DNA from 3 places in the Streptomyces sp. NPDC096012 genome. Region 2 is predicted to be linked to each of the others. Evidence: riboswitches for the same ligand, from Rfam matches in the RefSeq annotation. Region 2 holds a riboswitch; each other region holds the start of a gene.
What was found. A riboswitch is a leader RNA that binds a small molecule or an ion and turns the genes downstream of it on or off. The one in region 2 is predicted to bind cobalamin.
Positions count from the first base shown of each region.

Region 1: it holds a riboswitch for cobalamin, as region 2 does, so the genes downstream of both, nicT (Nickel transporter NicT) here and ABVB68_RS29110 (cobalamin biosynthesis protein) in region 2, are expected to answer to the same signal.
Region 3: it holds a riboswitch for cobalamin, as region 2 does, so the genes downstream of both, ABVB68_RS31625 (CbtB domain-containing protein) here and ABVB68_RS29110 (cobalamin biosynthesis protein) in region 2, are expected to answer to the same signal.

Region 1 is NZ_JBEOTD010000012.1:87,891-93,853, forward strand. It holds gene ABVB68_RS14860 (AfsR/SARP family transcriptional regulator) at 1-1,216, opposite strand, end outside; gene ABVB68_RS14865 (glycosyltransferase family 2 protein) at 1,652-2,545, opposite strand; gene nicT (Nickel transporter NicT) at 2,784-3,941, opposite strand; cobalamin riboswitch at 3,969-4,159, opposite strand; gene ABVB68_RS14875 (ArsR/SmtB family transcription factor) at 4,635-4,991, shown strand; partial or broken gene ABVB68_RS14880 (IS256 family transposase) at 5,120-5,279, shown strand; gene ABVB68_RS14885 (class I SAM-dependent methyltransferase) at 5,315-5,963, shown strand, end outside.
Region 2 is NZ_JBEOTD010000038.1:43,712-49,674, forward strand. It holds gene ABVB68_RS29105 (cobyric acid synthase) at 1-630, opposite strand, end outside; gene ABVB68_RS29110 (cobalamin biosynthesis protein) at 627-1,571, opposite strand; cobalamin riboswitch at 1,670-1,810, opposite strand; gene ABVB68_RS29115 (hypothetical protein) at 1,988-2,215, opposite strand; gene ABVB68_RS29120 (inorganic phosphate transporter) at 2,246-3,499, opposite strand; gene ABVB68_RS29125 (lysozyme) at 3,654-4,337, opposite strand; gene ABVB68_RS29130 (hypothetical protein) at 4,332-4,472, shown strand; gene ABVB68_RS29135 (class II aldolase/adducin family protein) at 5,120-5,881, shown strand.
Region 3 is NZ_JBEOTD010000046.1:16-5,978, reverse strand. It holds gene ABVB68_RS31650 (hypothetical protein) at 77-247, shown strand; gene ABVB68_RS31645 (NAD(+)/NADH kinase) at 411-1,484, shown strand; gene ABVB68_RS31640 (hypothetical protein) at 1,574-1,951, opposite strand; gene ABVB68_RS31635 (histidine phosphatase family protein) at 2,493-3,065, shown strand; gene ABVB68_RS31630 (CbtA family protein) at 3,320-4,072, opposite strand; gene ABVB68_RS31625 (CbtB domain-containing protein) at 4,094-4,315, opposite strand; cobalamin riboswitch at 4,351-4,497, opposite strand; gene ABVB68_RS31620 (enoyl-CoA hydratase/isomerase family protein) at 4,634-5,710, opposite strand.

The DNA.
Region 1 (5,963 bases), on a different contig from region 2:
CCTGCGCGGCGGTGAGCGGGGGCATGCCGGGGGTGGCGCCGTGCAGATTGACGTAGAGCTGACCGTCAGTGAAACGTTCCCGCAGTTCATGCGCCACATGCAGGGCCAACGCGCTCTTGCCGACGCCCGCCATACCGCTGATCACGGCGACGGTGAGGGCAGGCGGGGGTGACCCGGTCAGCGCCCCGCGCAGCTCCCGGCGCACTTCCGCGCGACCGGTGAAGTGCGCCGGAGGAGCCGGCAGCTGGGCCGGGCGCGGGGTCTGCCGTACGGCGGAGCCGGCTTCACGCGGCGAGGCGGGGGGCGACTCGGCACCGGCCGCGCCCGACCGGCCGTCCGGCGCCGGCCGTTCCGCGTCCTTCGTGACGCGCCGCCGGTCACCGCCACCCTCGTTCCGCCGCCGCTCCTCGCCGCTCCCACGCAGTACCTCGGCATGCGCTTCGCGGACGGCCGGGCCGGGCTCGACACCGAGTTCGTCCACCAGGCGGGCCCGCAGGTCGCGGTGGACGGCCAGGGCCTCGGCCTGCCGGCCGGTGCGGTGCAGGGCGAGCATGAGCTGGCGGTGGTAGGCCTCGCGCAGCGGATACTCGGCGACGAGCGCGGCCAGTTCGGGGACGAGCGCGGCCACACGGGCGCCGCCCAGGGCGAGTTCGGCGTCGTAGCACCACTCCAACAGCAGCAGCCGCGCCTCCTCCAGGCGCTGCACCAGGGCGTAGCCGCCGAGGTCGGCGGGAAGTCCGCTGAGCGGGGTGCCGCGCCACAGCGCGAGCGCGGACGTACAGGCGCGTACGACGGCCGGCCACTGCCGCGCGGCGTGCGCCCCGCGCGCCTCGCCGACCCGCGCGTCGAAGACGTGCACGTCCAGCTCGCCGTGGTCGACGCGCAGGAGATATCCCGGGGGTACGGCCCTGAGCCGGTCGGGGTCGTCCAGCAGGCGGCGCAGCCGGGTGACGTGGTTGTGCAGGGAGGCCTGGGCGGAGACGGGCGGCATCCCGCCCCACAGGGCGTCCTTCAGCGACTCGACCGACACGACGCGGCCGGGTTCCAGCAGCAGTGCGGCGAGCAGGGCGCGCACCTTGGGGCTGCCGATGGAACGGACGCCGTCGTCGGGGTGGTCGTCGGGGACGTGGACGGTGTTGTCCGAGATACCGTACGGCGGTCGGTCGTAGAGGACCGGCGGTCCCAGCAGTCCGAACCGCAGCTCGTACCGCCGCATCTCGCCGCCTCACTGCCTTCCCTGTGCGGCCGTCACCGGCCGTGCTTGGACGCCGGGCCCGTGCCCGTCGCTCTTTGGCGGGATCCCGCCCTGTCGCAGCGGTTTCCCGCCACCTTCCGTCGACCGCTCGGGCTGCGAAACCGCCTGTCCCACGGCCTGTTCCGGTGCCACCGGGCGACTTCCGGCCATCCGGCCTCCTACCCGCCGACGAACCGTTGGCCACATGTTAGCGATCCGTTGGCGAGTCCTGATGTGATCATTTCATCGGATCCGGTCCGACGGCGCGCGCGTAAGTCGCGTAACTCGGGGGAGTGTCGCCGCAGGCTGGATCCGGGGACACAGAGGGGCCCCGGTCGGCGGAGGTGAACGACCGGGGCTCCGTCCCGTTCCTCCTGTCCGGCCGCAGAGCCGTGACGGCCCCGCGCACCGCACCGCTCAGATCACCGGCGGACGTCCCAGCCGGGTGAGCCGCCACACCGTGCGCCAGCGCATCGGCCGCCGTTCGCCGGCCGGCTCGCGCACCCCCTCCAGGAACCCGCCGAACCACGCCCTCAGCCCGGCCGCCGAGCGGGTACGGGCCAGCGTGAGCAGCGTCCACACCCCCAGGTGCAGCGGGACAAGCGGCAGGGGCAGCCGGCGCCGCACGAGCCAGACGCGGTTGCGGGCGTTGACCCGGTAGTAGACGGCGTGCCGGGCCGGTGAGGTCTTGGGATGCCGGAGCAGCAGCTCGGGGACGTAGCGGATGGCCCAGCCGGCGTCGGCGGCCCGCCAGGCCAGGTCGGTCTCCTCGTGCGCGAAGAAGAACTCGGCGGGCCAGTCCCCGGTCTCGGCCAGCATCGCCATGCACAGGGCGTGCCCGCCGCCGAGGAACCCGGTGACGTACCCCCCGCGCATCGGATCCGGCTTCCCCAGCCGGGGCACGTGCCGCTGCTGCGTCTCGCCGTGCTCGTCGGCGATGCGGAAGCCGACGATGCCGAGGCGGGGCTCGGCGGCGTACAGGTCCCGTACCCGCCGCAGGACGTCGGCGTCGACGAGCAGCCCGTCGTCGTCCAGTTCCACCACGACGTCGACGTCCCCGAACTCCCGCAGCCGGGACAGGGCGACGTTACGGCCACCCGGGCAGCCGAGGTTCTCCGCCACGTCGACGGTGGTGACCTCGCCGGGCAGGGACAGCCGGCGCGCGAACTCGGGCAGCCGGCAGCCGTTGCCGACGATCACGATGCGGGCCGGGGCGAGGTCCTGCTTGGCCACGGACTCCAGCAGGGCGTCGACCTCGGCGGGCCGGTTGCCCATGGTCACCACGGCGACGGCGATCCTCGGCTCCACCACGTCCCTCACCCCGTCCGGCCGGCGGCGGCACCACGCCTCGACCGCGCGGTGCCTGCCGTTCACCAAGATGTTGCCTCAGCCCGCCGAGTTCATCGGACTCCGGTTCACTTTGCCGCACCTTTGCTCCGCTTTTGTGCATGGCCGAGGGCCCTCAGGCTCGGGAACCGCCGGGAGCGGCGTGCCACACAGGTCGGCCACGGCCGGTGTGCCGGCCGTGGCGCCCGGCCGGCGGCACCCTTCAGCTCCCGTCGGCGGCGCGGGCCGTCCACCGTTCCTCGACCCTGCCGAGACGCCAGTAGGCGATGGCGACGGCCCAGACGACCACGAACAGACCGACGATGACGTAGCCGACGTTGTCCAGGTCCAGGGCCGCGATCCAGTCCGTGACGCCGTCGTGCAGACCGAGTTTGTCGTGCAGGACGCCGACCAGTTCGATCGTGCCGACGAAGAAGGCCACGGCGATGGACAGGCCGGTGATGGTGAGGTTGTAGAACACCTTCCGCACCGGGTTGGAGAAGGCCCACTGGTAGGCGAAGTTCATGAACGTGCCGTCGAGGGTGTCGAACAGGCTCATGCCGGCCGCGAACAGCAGCGGCAGGCACAGCACGGCGTACCACGGGAGTCCGGCGGCGGCACCGTTGCCGGCCAGGGCGAGCAGCAGGACCTCCGTCGTGGTGTCGAAGCCGATGCCGAAGAGGAAGCCCAGCGGGAACATCTGCCCCGGGCGCCGGATGGACCTGGTGAGCCGGCCCAGCAGACGGTTCATGAAGCCGCGCGAGTCGAGGTGGGCCTCCAGCTCCGCCTCGTCGTAGCGGCCGGCGCGCATCGCCCTGAAGACGCGCACGATGCCGAAGAGCGCGGCGAGGTTGAGGGCGGCGATGAGGTACAGGAAGCCGCCGGAGACGGTGGTGCCGACGGTGCCGAGGACCTGGTGGGTGCGGGATCCGTCGTTCATCAGGGTGCCGGCCAGCTTGGCGCCGCCGGCGACCAGCGCGGCCATGACGACCACCACGCTGGAGTGCCCCAGCGCGAACCAGAAGCCCACCGACACCGGCCGCTTGCCGTCGGCCATCAGCTTGCGGGTGGTGTTGTCGATCGCCGCGATGTGGTCCGCGTCGAAGGCGTGCCGCATGCCGAGCGTGTACGCCGTGACACCCAGGCCGACGCCGAACGCCTTGGTGCCGACCTCGTAGTGCTGCGGTATCACCAGCAGGAACAGGATGCCGAACGCGGCCACGTGCAGGGCGACGATCACGGCGAGGAGCCCGGCGGTGCGGACGGTGTCCTCACGGCGCCAGCGGAAGGACACCGCGGCGCCGGCTCCCGGCCCGCCGTCGGGGACACCTCCCGACACACCTCCGGACACACCTTCGGGCACGCCTTCGGACACGGTCATACGGTCACGCTCCAGCACCTCGTGGATCAGCTTCGTGATGCCGTGGCCGGTCTCCTGGCTGACGGGTCGACGCGCCCGCCCCTGCCTTCCCGGCTGTGTGGCCAGTGGCGTCCGTAGGGGGCGGGAACTTCCCGATCACAGTGGCGAGGGCCGCTCCGGCCTGGGCCCCTGAGGGGCCGTCACCGGTCTTCCCGAACACCACGGCCTGATCACCCTAGGAGGCGACGGTGACAGCTGCAAGGCTGCACAGCTGAGCAGATATGACGACTCGACAGATGGGACGGCAGACCGGGACGACAGAGCGGGACGACAGAGCGGGACCGCAGACGGATGGCGGGGAGGGCAGAGCGGGGACGGCAGGCGGACGGCCGGGACGGCAGACGGATGGCGGGGAGGGCAGAGCGGGGACGGCGGACGGACGGCCGGGACGGCAGACGGATGACTGGGACGGCAGACGGGCGGTCGTGGCCACCGAGCACACGGTGACGGCCACCGAGCACACGGTGACGGCCGGCGGACGGACAGGACGACTGAGCACACGGTGACGGCGGAGGACGGACACGGCGACCGAGCACACGGTGGCGGACAGCGGAGGGACAGGACGACTGAGCACACGGCGGCGGAGGAGGACGGCAGTCGGCGGATGTGGGCCGCCGTGCAGCCACGGAGGCGGGATCCTGCGAAGATGCGGCCATGCATCTGGTCCCCGCGGAACGTGCCGGGCAGCGCACCATCGACGGACATCGGGTCTGTGACGCCATCGCCGCCGTCGGCGAGCCGGAGCGGGTACGGGCCTGGGCGCACCGCTTCTCGCTGCTCTCCGACCCCGGACGCCTGTCACTCCTGCTCGCGCTGCACGCGGCCGGCCCCATCGCGGTCACCGACCTCGCCCTCGCCACGGGCATGCGGGACACGGCCGTCTCCCAGGCGCTGCGCCTGCTGCGCACCGCGGGCATCGTGGAGGGCCAGAAACACGGCCGCGTCGTGCGCTACCGGCTCGTCGACGGACCGGTCCGCGCCCTGCTGAGCCACTGCGGCCCACCCGGCTGACGGCAAGGCCGCGGCCAGCCGGCGGCCCGCGACGTCTACAATGCCGGCCGCCGCGCTGGAGGCTGAAGCCCTCTACCTGCACGGACTGTCCTCCGGCGACTTCGTGCCCGCGCTGGAGCAGTTCCGCCGGCTCCCGCACCGCCGCCCTGGCCATGGTCTTCAAGCGCGTCGGGTCCGCCCAGCAGCGGTGGCGGGCCGTGAACGCCCCGCACCTCGTCGCTCGTCCGTGCCGGAGCCCACTTCGAGCGCGGCCAGCTCGTCGAACGCCCCGCCGCCCTGGCAGCATGACCGGCTTCAGCCAAGCACCCAGAGAGGCATCTGCCATGTCCGACCTCGACAGCCAGGTTCCCTACTGGGATGCCGCCGCGGCCACCAAGACCTTCACCCACCCACTCCATCTGCCCTGGCTCGACGGGATCAGCAGGCACGCCGCGATCCTCGACTACGGATGCGGCTACGGCCGCATCATGAAGGAGCTCGAACAGCGCGGCTTCGGCGACCTCACGGGCGTCGACGCCTCACCGGCCATGATCAGTCGGGCGCGCAGCCTGCACCCCACCATGCGTTTCGCCGCCCTCGATGCACCACCGGCCTCGCCCTGCCCAGACGCAGGCTTCGACGCAGTCCTGCTCTTCGCCGTGCTGACCTGCATTCCCGGCGATGAAGCCCAGCACCGGTTGATCGCCGAGCTGAACCGCATCCTCAAGCCCGGCGGAGTCCTCTACATCAGCGATCTTCTGCTGCAGGACGACGAACGCAACCGCAGCCGTTACGGCCGCCATGCCGATCACTACGGCAGCTATGGCGTGTTCGAAACCGGCGACGGTGCGGTCTGCCGCCACCACCCCCGCGAGTGGTTCTCCACCCTGCTCGCCGGCTTCCAGACCATCGACACCCGGACCATCACGGTGTCCACCATGAACGGCCACGAGTCAACGGGGATCCAGATCCTCGCCCGCAAGCCCACATCGG
Region 2 (5,963 bases):
GAGGCCGGGCCGGAGCAGGGAGACGTCGCCGCGGAACTTGTTCACCAGGAACCCGGCGACCAGTTCCTGGTCCTCCGGCGAGAGCAGGGCGACGGTCCCGAAGAAGGAGGCGAAGACACCACCGCGGTCGATGTCGCCGACGACGAGCACGGGCAGCCGCGCACTGCGGGCGATGCCCATGTTGACGATGTCGGTCCGCCGCAGGTTGATCTCGGCCGGGCTCCCCGCCCCCTCACAGATCACCGCGTCATACGTGCCCCGCAACTCGGCCAGGCAGTCCAGCACCGTGCCCAGCAGCCGCTGTTGCCGGCCACCGTGGTAGCCGCGCGCGCTCATCTCGCCCACCGGCCTGCCCATCAGCACCACTTGACTGCTCTGCTCGCCACCGGGCTTGAGCAGCACCGGGTTCATCAGCGCGGTCGGCTCGACCCGGCACGCCTGGGCCTGCATGGCCTGCGCCCGCCCGATCTCCGCGCCCTCCCGCGTGACGAACGAGTTGAGCGACATGTTCTGCGCCTTGAACGGCGCCACCTTCACGCCCCGGCGCACCAGCCAGCGGCAGATGCCGGCCGTCACGACGCTCTTGCCGGCGTCGGAGGTGGTGCCGGCGACGAGGAGACCCCCGCTCACTTCCCACGTCCCTTCACGAGTCGGCGCGCGGCGACCGTGGCGCCGAGCGCGAGCAGGCCGACGCGGCGGGACAGCCGTACCGCCCGGTCGATGTCGGTGACCCGCACGGCGCGCCCGGTCCGTCCGTTGAGCACGGGGCGGTGCTCGATCCGGCCGCCGTAGGACAGCGTCCCGCCCAGGCGCACCCCGAGGGCACCCGCGAACGAGGCCTCCACGGGCCCGGCGTTGGGGCTCGGGTGCCGGTGCGCGTCGGCCTTCCAGGCGCGCAGGGCGCCGCGGGGATCGGGCCCGGCCGCCGCGGTGAGCACGGCGGTCAGCCGGGCCCCCGGCCAGCCGGCGAGGTCGTCCAGCCGGGCGGACGCCCAGCCGAAGCGCCGCAGGCGGGCCGACTTGTGGCCCACCATGGCGTCGAGGGTGTTGACCGCCCGGAAGCCGAGCAGGCCCGGCACGCCGCCCACGGCACCCCACACCAGCGCGCCCACGACGGCGTCCGAGGTGTTCTCGGCGACCGACTCGACCACGGCCCGGGCGATCCCGTCGGCGTCCAGCGCCTGCGGGTCCCGGCCGCACAGATGGGGCAGCCGCGCCCGGGCCGCCTCGACGTCGCCGGCCCGCAGGGCACGCCCGATCAGGTCGGCCTCCCGGGCGAGCGAGGTACCGCCGACGACGGCCCAGGTGGCGGCGGCGGTCAGCGCGACGGACGCGACGGGGGAGGGGCGAACGGCGCGTGCCGCCACGGCCCCGAGAGCGACGGCGCCACCGGCGCACACGGCGGTGTGCAGCGCGCCCCAGCCGCGGTGGTCGTGCCACAACGCGCCTTCCACGGCCGTGGCCGCGCGCCCGAACACGGCGACCGGGTGCCCGCGGCGCGGATCGCCGAGGAGCAGGTCACCGAGAAGGCCGGCGGCGGCGCCGTACGCGTAGCAGCGATCGGCACCCATCGGCTCAGCCGGCCGTGGGCACAGGAGCGGGCCTGGTACTGGTCCTTCGGCAGCCGAGCATGGCGATATGGGTCCTCACTCAGGGTGTCCGCGCCCTGGTTCGACGAGATCCGGCGGTGAGAGTTCCTGGCTCCCGGGGTTCTTCCCCGGTGACAGTGGCGGGACCGCGCCGGATTCGCACCGGCTTCCTCTCTTGCCGCCGTACATGGCCCGGGCAGTCCACCACGTGTCCGGAAGGGCCGTCAACCTGCCTTTGACCTGCGCGGGGAGAGTGTGCCCATCCCCACACCGCGGGGCGCCCGAGCATGCCGAAAGGCTCCCCTCCGCCACAACTGGAGGGGAGCCTCGGTGCGTTCGGCCGTGCGCCGGCCACGGTGGTCCTGCCGCGGTGGTCCGGCCGGGCCGGTACGCGACGGTCAGGCCTTGGCCACGATCAGGTAGATGCCGTACGCCACCGCCGCCGCGCAGGCCGCGAAGCAGACGTAGGCGCCGGTGACGGCCGCAGTGGCCGAGCCGCCCTGGGCCGCGGCCTTCTCGCGCCGCGTCAGGCCGTTGATGCCGAGGGTGAACAGGGCGACCAGACCCACCGTGAACACGAGGCTGGTGCCGAAGACGGAGCCGAGAGCCGCCCAGTCGATCTTCATGATTCTTCCTTCAGTACCGGGTGCTCGGGGTCAGACCCTGGCGGCCGGCGGGGTCGCCGGGGCGGCGGGCTTGGGATCGGCGGTCTGCTGCGGGAAGGCGAGGGCGGGATCCTCGGCCAGCACACCCGCCGGGGGCGGGATCACGGCGGCGATGGCGGCCGTCACCACGCCGGCCGGCTCCTCGGCCCCGGGGGCGACGTTGGTGTGGTCGACGACCTCGCGACGGGAGATCTTCCAGATGGTGGCGCTCGCGGCGACCAGGAAGACGGCGACGGCGGCGGTGCCCCAGTCACCCAGGTTCGTGACGGACTCGGCGCCCGCGCCGACCAGCGCGGCGGCCGGAAGGGTCAGGACCCAGGCGACGGCCATGCGGGTGGCGGTGGACCAGCGGACCACACCGCCCTTGCGGCCCAGACCGGCGCCCATCACCGAGCCGGAGACGACGTGGGTGGTGGACAGGGAGAAGCCGAGGTGGGAGGAGGCCAGGATGGCGGTCGCGGCACTGGTCTGGGCCGCGAAGCCCTGGCGCGGCTCCAGGTCGGTCAGGCCCTTGCCCATGGTGCGGATGATGCGCCAGCCGCCGATGTAGGTGCCGAGCGCGATCGCCAGGCCCGCGGAGAGGATGACCCAGGTGGGAGGGTTCGAGCCGGGGGCGATGGAGCCGCCCGCGATCAGCGCGAGCGTGATGATGCCCATCGTCTTCTGGGCGTCGTTGGTGCCGTGGGCGAGGGAGACCAGGCCCGCGGAGGCGATCTGGCCGGCGCGGTAGCCCTTGCGGGTGGCCTCGCCCTCGGCCTTGCCGCCGATGCCGTAGGAGAAGCGGGTGGCCAGCATGGCCGCGACGCCCGCCACGATCGGCGCGGCGACCGCCGGCAGCAGCACCTTGGTGACCAGGGCGTCACCGTGCACGGCACCGAGGCCCGCGGAGGCGACGGTGGCGCCGATCAGACCGCCCATCAGGGCGTGGGAGGAGCTGGAGGGGAGGCCCACCAGCCAGGTCACCAGGTTCCAGAGGATCGCGCCGACCAGGGCGGCGAAGATGACCTCGGGACGGATGCCGGTCTCGTCGACGAGACCCTTGGAGATCGTGTTGGCGACCTCCACCGAGAGGAAGGCGCCCACCAGGTTGAGGGCGGCGGACATGGCCACTGCGATCTTGGGCTTCAGGGCGCCTGTGGAGATGGTGGTGGCCATCGCGTTCGCTGTGTCGTGGAAACCGTTCGTGAAATCGAACGCAAGTGCGGTTATCACCACAATCGCGAGGATCAGCGAGAAGCTTTCCATTTACCCAGGCAATCGTTCGAGGTCGTTGGCTGCTCGAACGTAGGCAACCTGGGTGAACGGAAGATGAACTGGGGCAGGACTGGTGGTGTCCGTGATGACGACTTGCGGTTCCGTCCGCCGTGATCCTGTTCTCGGCGGCCCAGGCGCGCCTTGGTCACCGGGCTCGCGCGAGGGCCTGCAGCCGGGCCGCCGACCCGTTGAAGAGATTTTGGTCACCCGGCAGTCTGCCCTTGCTGGCGTACTGCCAGAACGTCCAGTACCGCCAGCCGCCCGGCAGCTTCCCCGCGGCCGAGGCGCCGTGCCGGGCGATCCACAGGGCGTGGGAGGAGGAGAAGGCGCGGCTGTTGCCGGTGCAGAGCTTCCACCACTGGGTCGTCGTGTAGATCACCGGGCGCCGTCCGGTCTCGTGCTTGATCTCGTCGCTGAACGAACGGATCCAGCGGACCATCTGCTTCCGGCTCAGCCTGTAGCACTTGTGCTTCTTGTCGTACGGGTTGTACTCCATGTCCAGCGCGGGCGGCAGCGTCCAGCCGTCCGCCCGCCAGTCGCCGCCGTGCCGCACGAAGTACTCCGCCTGCCGGGCGCCGGAGGACTTGTCCGGCCGCGCGAAGTGGTACGCCCCCCGGATCAGGCCGGCGTCACGGGCCCCGTCGTACTGCTGTGAGAAGCGGGGATTGCGGTAGCCGGTGGACTCGGTCGCCTTCACGTAGACGAACCGCGCGCCCTTCGCCCGGGCGGCCGGCCAGTCGACCCGCCCCTGATGGGACGACACGTCGTGCCCGCGGGGCAGCTTCGATGACAGAGTCGGAACACGCGTCTGCGTGGAGCCCGACTGCAGGGAGTCCGCCCGGGCCGAGCCCGCTTGCGGGGAGTCCTCCTGAGCGGGGCCCGCTTGCGTGAGGTCCGTCTGCGCGAGGTCGGCGGTCCGCATGGAGTGTGCCTGTCGAGCGCCGGCTTCCCGGGGGTTCGGTGACGCGGCGGCGGTGCCGGTCAGGGCCAGTGCCGCCGTGGCTGCCACGAGGACACCGGCGCGGTGACGGACGAAAGTGCGTTCATGGACCATGCATCGTCTCCCCGAGGTGGCGGGCGGAGGATCACCGGACGGGCAAAAGATCATTGAAGGCCCGGTGCGCCCCGGATCGACGCTCATCCGCGGGGGTTCGCGGCGATTCATAATGTTTTGAGGAGATATTCGCCCGTTCGGGGCAGAGACCCTCAGGGCCGTCCCCCGCGGGGAAACCAGGCCCCCTCCCGTCCCCGGACGGCAGGCCCACTCCCGCCGTCCCCGGGGGGCAGGCCCACTCCCGGCGCGGTCTTGTACGGCAGGCCCGTGCCGCGCGTATCCGGAGGGCAGGCCCGTGCCGCGCGTATCCGGAGGGCAGGCCCGTGCCGCGCGTATCCGGAGGGCAGGCCCGTGCCGCGCGTACCCGGAGGGCAGGCCCACTCCTCGCGCGCGGCCTCGTTCGGCGGGCCCGTGCCGCGTGGCCCGGTACGGCGGGACCGCCCCGCGCTCATCCGGAGGGCAGGCCCGACGTGCGCATCCAGAGGTCAGGCCCGTCGCGCGCACGTTCGGAGGGCAGGCCCGTCCCGCCGTCGGCTCGTGGCTGGGAGGATCGGCGCATGGCTGAGCAGCGACGGGAAACGTCAGGGGAAGCACCGGACGGCGGGCGCCGGGAAGCGGGGCCCGGCGCGGGGGCCGGTGGACCGGGGGAGCCGGCGGCCGGCCCCGCCGCGGCGGACGGGGAGGCGGGGCGGACCTGGCGGGCACTGGTCGCGACGGCACGCCGGACCGTCGCCGACGGGCTGGTCGTCGGCACCTCCGGCAACGTCTCCGCACGCGTCGGCGACCTCGTGCTGGTCACCCCGTCGGGGGTGCCCTACGACCGGCTCACCCCGGACGACATCACCGGCGTCGACCTCTCCGGACGCCAGGTGCTCGGCACCCTGGTACCGACCAGCGAACTGCCCATGCACCTCGCCGTCTACCGCACGACCGACGCCCGCGCGGTGGTCCACACCCACGCCGTGCACGCGACGGCGGTCTCCACGCTCGTGCCCGAACTGCCCCCGGTCCACTACATGACCGGTGCCCTCGGCGGCCCCGTCCGCGTGGCCCCCTACGCCACCTACGGCAGCGACGAGCTGGCCGACAACATGCTCGGCGCCCTCGCCGGCCGCTCCGGCTGCCTGCTGCAGAACCACGGCACGATCACCTACGGCGCCGGCCTCGACCAGGCCTACGACCGCACAGCCCAGCTGGAGTGGATGTGCCGCCTGTGGCTGACGGCGTCCTCCGTGCCGGGCCTGACGCCGTCCTTGCTCACGGAGGCACAACTGGCCGAAGCCGGGGCACGCTTGAAGGGGTACGGCCAACGGAGGTGACCCCTTGCTCCCCAGCCCGCTGCTCCGACGGTTTCTCGACCGGCTCCCCTCGCCCGCCGACCCGCTCTCCCCGCTGCTCGAC
Region 3 (5,963 bases), on a different contig from region 2:
GTCCCGCGATCCGCAGGGATCGGCGATCCGCCGGAGGTGAGGGCCCCGCGGTCCACAGGGATCGGCGATCTGCCGGATGCCGCGGACCGGGCGATCCGCCCCCGGCGACCTCGGCGACCTCGGCGGCCCCGGCGGCCCCGGCGACCCCGGCGACCCCGGCGACCCCGGCGACCCCGGCGACCCCGGCGACCCCGGCGACCCCGGCGACCCCGGCGACCTACCAGCATCCCCCGGGGGCCCTTCGTGATCCACCGGGATCCGGGCCGAGGGCGCGGCCGCGCGGTCACTCGGCGTCGCGGCGCGCTCCGGCCGATCCCGGCCCCGCATGCCGGGCGGCGTGGCGTGTTCCTGACCGGCCCGCTCCGCGGCGAGGATGGCCGTAGGTGAGGCAAGACGGCTGGGAGGCGGCTATGACCGTGAACCGTGTCGGCCTGGTCGTGCATGGCGGACGTGCGGAGGCGGTGACCGCCGCCCGGGCCGTGCGCGATTGGTGTGCCGGGAACGCCGTGGGATGTACCGACATCGACGTGTGGCAGGAGGGCGAGCGGCACAGCGCCCGCGAGGAGATGGACACCGCGGGCGATCCGGACCTCATCGTCACCCTCGGCGGCGACGGCACCTTCCTGCGCGGTGCCCGGCTGGCGGCCGCGAGCGACATCCTGGTGCTCGGTGTCGACCTCGGCCGGGTCGGTTTCCTGACCGAGGTGCCGGTCACCGCGGTGCGCGAGGCGCTGGACGCGGTCCGGGAGGAACGGATCACCGTCGAGAGTCGGATGCTCCTGACCATGCGGGCATCCTGCCGGCTGGAGGTGCCCGCGCAGATGGAGGCGCTGCTGCAGTACGGCCGCGGTCCGCTGCTGCCGCCGCCGCGGGTCCGGACGGACTGCGACGCGAGCGGTGACTGGGGCGTCGCGCTGAACGTCTTCGCGCTGAACGACGTCGTGCTGGAGAAGCTGGCCCGGGACCGGCAGGTGTCGGTCGGGGTCTATCTGGCCGGCCGGCTCCTCGCCAGCTACTCCGCCGACGCGCTGCTGGTGGCCACGCCGACGGGCTCCACCGCGTACAGCTTCGCCGCCGGCGGTCCGATCGTCTCGCCCCGTGCGGAAGGTCTGCTCTTCACGCCGGTCGCGCCGCACATGGTGTTCAACCGCTCGGTCGTCGCCGCCCCCGACGAGCCGATCGCGCTGCGGGTGCTCGAACGGTCGGGTCAGGCCGCCGTCAGCGTCGACGGCCAGTTGCGGGGTGTGCTGAGCCCCGGTGACTGGATCGGCGTGTACGCCGCTCCCCGCCGGCTGAAGGCGGTCCGGCTCGGCCCGATGGACTTCTACGCCCGGCTGCGGGAACGCATGAACCTGACCGACGCGCCGGCCGCGCTCGCCGACGGAAGCGCCGCCCCGCTGTGGCCGGTGACCACTCCCCCGCCCGGCGACCTCGAACACCTCGCGCTGCCCACGGCGCCCGAGGACCCCTCACGACGCTCCTGAGTCCGGCCAGATCCCTGGTACGGCGGCGCCGTCACCGTCGACGGGGCCGTCCCCGTCGGTGTGCCGTGGCGCCCGTTGACATGGGGTCGTCACCGTCGATGCGCCACCGCAACCGTCGCCCGGGGGGAGTGCCCACTCATGTGCCGCCGCAACCGCTGACGTGCCGCCGACCCCGTCCCCCCGGCCGGCGCTCGGGGCAGGACCCGTACGAGGACGAGCGGACCGTCCAGGAAGAGCTGCCCGCGCAGACGGCCGTACCGTTCGTGCCCCGTGCCGGAGTCGAGGTCGCGGCGCAGCCGTTCGGTGGACCGCCGCTCCAGGTCGGGGGCGACGAGGCTCCACGCCGGACAGGACCGGCGTGCGGCCGGATCGAGCAGCCGCTCCGGACGCGCGCAGTACGCCTCGTCGAATCCGTCGACGCGGTCGGCGGGAATCGGAACGGAGCTGGTCTCGGTCTGGCCGCCCAACGCGAGGGCCGCGAGGCGCGGCGGTGGGCGGAGTGACCGCCCCCGATCCGTCCGGAGTCGGCGTCGCCGGCGCTTCCGCGGTCCGTGCGGAACTCCCCGGCTCCTGAAGCCGTGCGGAGGGCGGGGAGCGGGCGTACGTCCGCTCCCCGGCCGTGGCCGTCCCGGCCCGGCGCTCGGACCGGTGTGCCACCGGGCGCCCCGAGCCGACGCCGGCTCCGCCGGGTGGCAGCGGGCACGGGTTCGGCGGATGTTAGGTTCGCGGCCGGAGCGGGACGGGACGAGGAGGTGGCCCCATGGCTCGGCGACCGGCCGCCGGAAAGACCTGCGCACACGCCGAGTCGCGCCCACGGCGCCGCTTGCGCTGCTCGCGTTGCCTGTACTCCGTCCGCTGCGTCCAGGGCCTCCACTGCCTGCACCGCTTGCGGTGCGAGCGCCTCTTCCGCAGTGAACCCGGCGCGGCTCAGGGCCGCTTGGGCCGCGCCCTCGGCCTCGTGGCCGGCCCTGTGGGCCGGATCGGACACCGTCCGGGGGGAGCGCCCGCATGACCAGCCGCGTCACCTTCGTCTCGCCCGCGACGAGCCCGTCGCTGCGGCAGGCCCGCTTCTACGACGGCGACTCGGTCGACGACACCGGGGCGGCCCTGGCCCGCTCCGCGGCCGGGTCGCTGCGCGCACCCGCCCGTGTACTGGCCTCCGCCAGCCCGCGCTGCCGGGACACGGCGGTGGCGCTCGGCCTCGATGCCGCCGAGGCACCGGAGTTGGCGCCGCTGGACATGGGCCGCTGGCGGGGCCGCACCCTCGGCGAGGTGACGGCCGCCGAGCCGGAGGCGGTGGTCCGCTGGCTCGCCGACCCCGGCTGGGCGGCACACGGCGGGGAGTCGGTGCGTGAGGTGTGCGAACGGATCGGGCGCTGGCTGGACACCGCGCGGGACACGGAGGGGCGCACGGTCGCCGTGGTCGAGCCGGAGGTCGTACGGGCCGCGGTCGTCCATGTCCTCGGCCTGCCCCCGACGGCGTTCTGGCGGCTCGACGTGGAGCCGTTGACGGCCACGGAACTCAGCGGGCGGGCCGGACGCTGGAATCTGCGGCTCGGCCGGCCACTGGCCGCGCCGTAGTCCGCCCCGGTGCGCTGAGGCGGTGCGGACGGGGGACACACGCATGTGTCGCCAGGTCACATTCCGTCGGCGGACGAGCAGTTGATGCCGGCGCGGCGCCGCGGGCGATCGGCTTCCTCGGTGCACCGCGCCGCCGGTCCGCCGGGAGAGGGTGCCGGGCACCGCGAAGGCGGGGTGCCGTGGCCGTGCCGCTCGGACAGGACGTGCGAGGGCCCCCGGACGGTTCCGGAGGCCCTCTCGCGTCGCGGAAGCGTTCAGTTCGAGGCGGGAACCGTCCCCCCGGCCGGCGCCGCCGCGGGCCTGGGATTCAGCCGCCGTTCCGCCAACTCGCCGAAGAGCAGCCCGAATCCTCCCCACAGGACCGCCTGGATGGCCACCGCGGACAGCCGGAAACGCCACAGCAGGCCGGCCGGGAAGCCCTTCGGCACCTCGTCGACGACCGGCAGGAACGCGTAGGCCAGCCCGATGACGACGGCGAAGGCGGCCACCGCGGCCACGGTCGCCCACCAGGTGCCCAGGCTGGGCGCCAGGCGCCGGCCCAGGATGGTGGCGGCGACCGCCAGCAGGACGCTGAGCAGCATCATCAGGAAGTACAGGGTGGTCCGCCTGCCGATGGTGTCGGGGTCGCCGACCGACGGCGGATTGGCCGGGTACTTCAGGAACGGGACCACGTACACGGCGAGCAGCGCGCAGCCGGAAAGCAGCAGCGCGGTCGCCCGCGGACCGAAGCGCCCGACGCGTCCGAGCGCGAAGCAGTACGCGAGCGCGGCGATGCCGCCGAAGGCGACCCCGTAGATCAGCACGCCGGTGGCGAGGCCGGCGGTGGACTGCAGGGAGCGGGAGACGACTTCCATCTCGTGCTCGTGGGAGTGGGCGTCCTCGAAGCCGATCGCCTTGTCGACGCTCGGTTCACCGAGGAGGTAGGCGGCGATCAGGGCGAGCACGCCGGCGGCCAGGCCGGCGAGCATGCCCCGCACGAGGAGGTTTCTTACCGTTGCGGAGTTCATGGGTGTGCGGCGTCCCTCTGGTCAGTGACAGGGGAAACCGAGGAGATGGCGGGCGTCGTGCACCCACTCATGGACGTCCGTGCCGCTGAACACGGAGGTGGCGCCCTGCTCGGCGCCGACGAAGTAGAGCAGGACCAGCATCAGGATGCCGAAGAAGGCCGCCCAGGGAGCTATCGCCTTCAGCGGCAGCTTGGCGGGAACGGCGGGTGTGGCGGCGGACGGCGGAGCGACGGTCTGCGCCATGGCAGGACCTCCTCTGGGAGTTCGCGTCCCATCTCGGTGGTGCACTGGACGACGGCCACGGGTCTGACTCACGAGACGCCGTCCAAGGCGTCTCGCACACAGTGGCGCGACCGTGCCGGATTCCCACCGGCTTCCGTCTCGCCGTCGTCGATATCGGACAGACCGTACCGCGCGAGGGGTGGCGGGCCAAGACCGCACCACCTGGCGTGATCTTCCTCTCGTGGCGGCTGGCGGCGCCGGGCACGGCCGGTCGGTGCCGCCCGAACGGACAGCTGCGCGGCCGGATCCGGTCGCTACCGGCGCCGGCCGCGACCCGGTTCAGGGGCCCGCCTCCGGGTCGGTGCCGGGCCCGGCAAGCCCCAGTTCCCGGTCGCCGAGCGGAGCGAAGAAGCGTGCGACGTCGGCGTCGGTCACCTCGGCGAGGGTGGCCGGTGACCAGCGCGGCTCGCGGTCCTTGTCGATGACCTGCGCGCGGATGCCCTCCACGAGGTCGGGGGTGCTCAGAGCGGCGCAGGAGACGCGGTACTCCTGGTCGAGGACCCGCTCCAGCGTTCCGAGCCGGCGGGCACGGCGGACCGCGGCCAGGGTGACCTTGAGGGCGGTGGGCGATTTGGCCAGCAGGGTCTCGGCGGTCTCCTTCGCTTCCGGGCCGCCGTGGAGGAGCAGCCGTTCGAGGATCTCCTCGACCGTGCCGGCGGCGAAACAGGTGTCGATCCACTCCCGCCGTCCGGCCGACTCTCCCCGCGGCGGGGGCTGCGCGTGGCGCGCGACGGCGTCCCGTGCGGGCATCACGGCAAGGTCGTCGACGAGTTGGCGCAGCGCGCCGGACGGTACGTAGTGGTCGGCGAGCCCGCACAGCAGGGTGTCACCGGCGCCGATCCGGGCGCCGGTCAGCGCCAGGTGGGTGCCCAGCTCCCCGGGGGCCAGGCCGAGCAGACGGGTGCCGCCGACGTCGGGGACGAAGCCGATGCCGGTCTCGGGCATGGCGATCTGCGAGCGTTCGGTGACGATCCTGACGCTGCCGTGCGCGGAGATGCCGACGCCGCCGCCCATGACGATGCCGTCCATGAGGGCGACGTACGGTTTGGGGTAGCGGGCGATGCGGGCGTTGAGGTGGTATTCGTCGCGCCAGAAGGCGGCCGCGGCGGAGCCGTCGCCGTCGCGGGCGTCGTCGTGGACGGCGCGGATGTCGCCGCCCGCGCACAGGCCGCGCTCGCCCGCACCGGTGACGAGGACGGTCTCGACGGCCGGATCGTGCTCCCACGCGGTCAGGGCCTCGTCGATACGGCGGACCATGGTGTGGTTCAGGGCGTTGAGCGCCTTGGGCCGGTTGAGGGTGATGTGGGCGGCCCGGCCCGTGATGTCCAGCAGGACCGGCTCCTCGGTTCCGGTCATCCGAGTGCCTCCGTCCGGCCGCTGGCCGCGATGGCGCGCATGATCTCGTCGGTTCCTTCCAGGATCGGTGCACCGGCAGGTCGCGGACGATCTTCTCAGAGCCGTGCGCACCGAGGTGGCCGCGGCCGCCCTGCGGCCCGCGGGCGCGGCCGGCCACGGGTACCCCGCGCTCGGCCGCCCGGGCCCCGGGGGGCGGGGCGGGCGCCGGGCCGGGCGCCCGCGGCCCCGCCGGGGGGGGCCCCGGGGGGGGGGG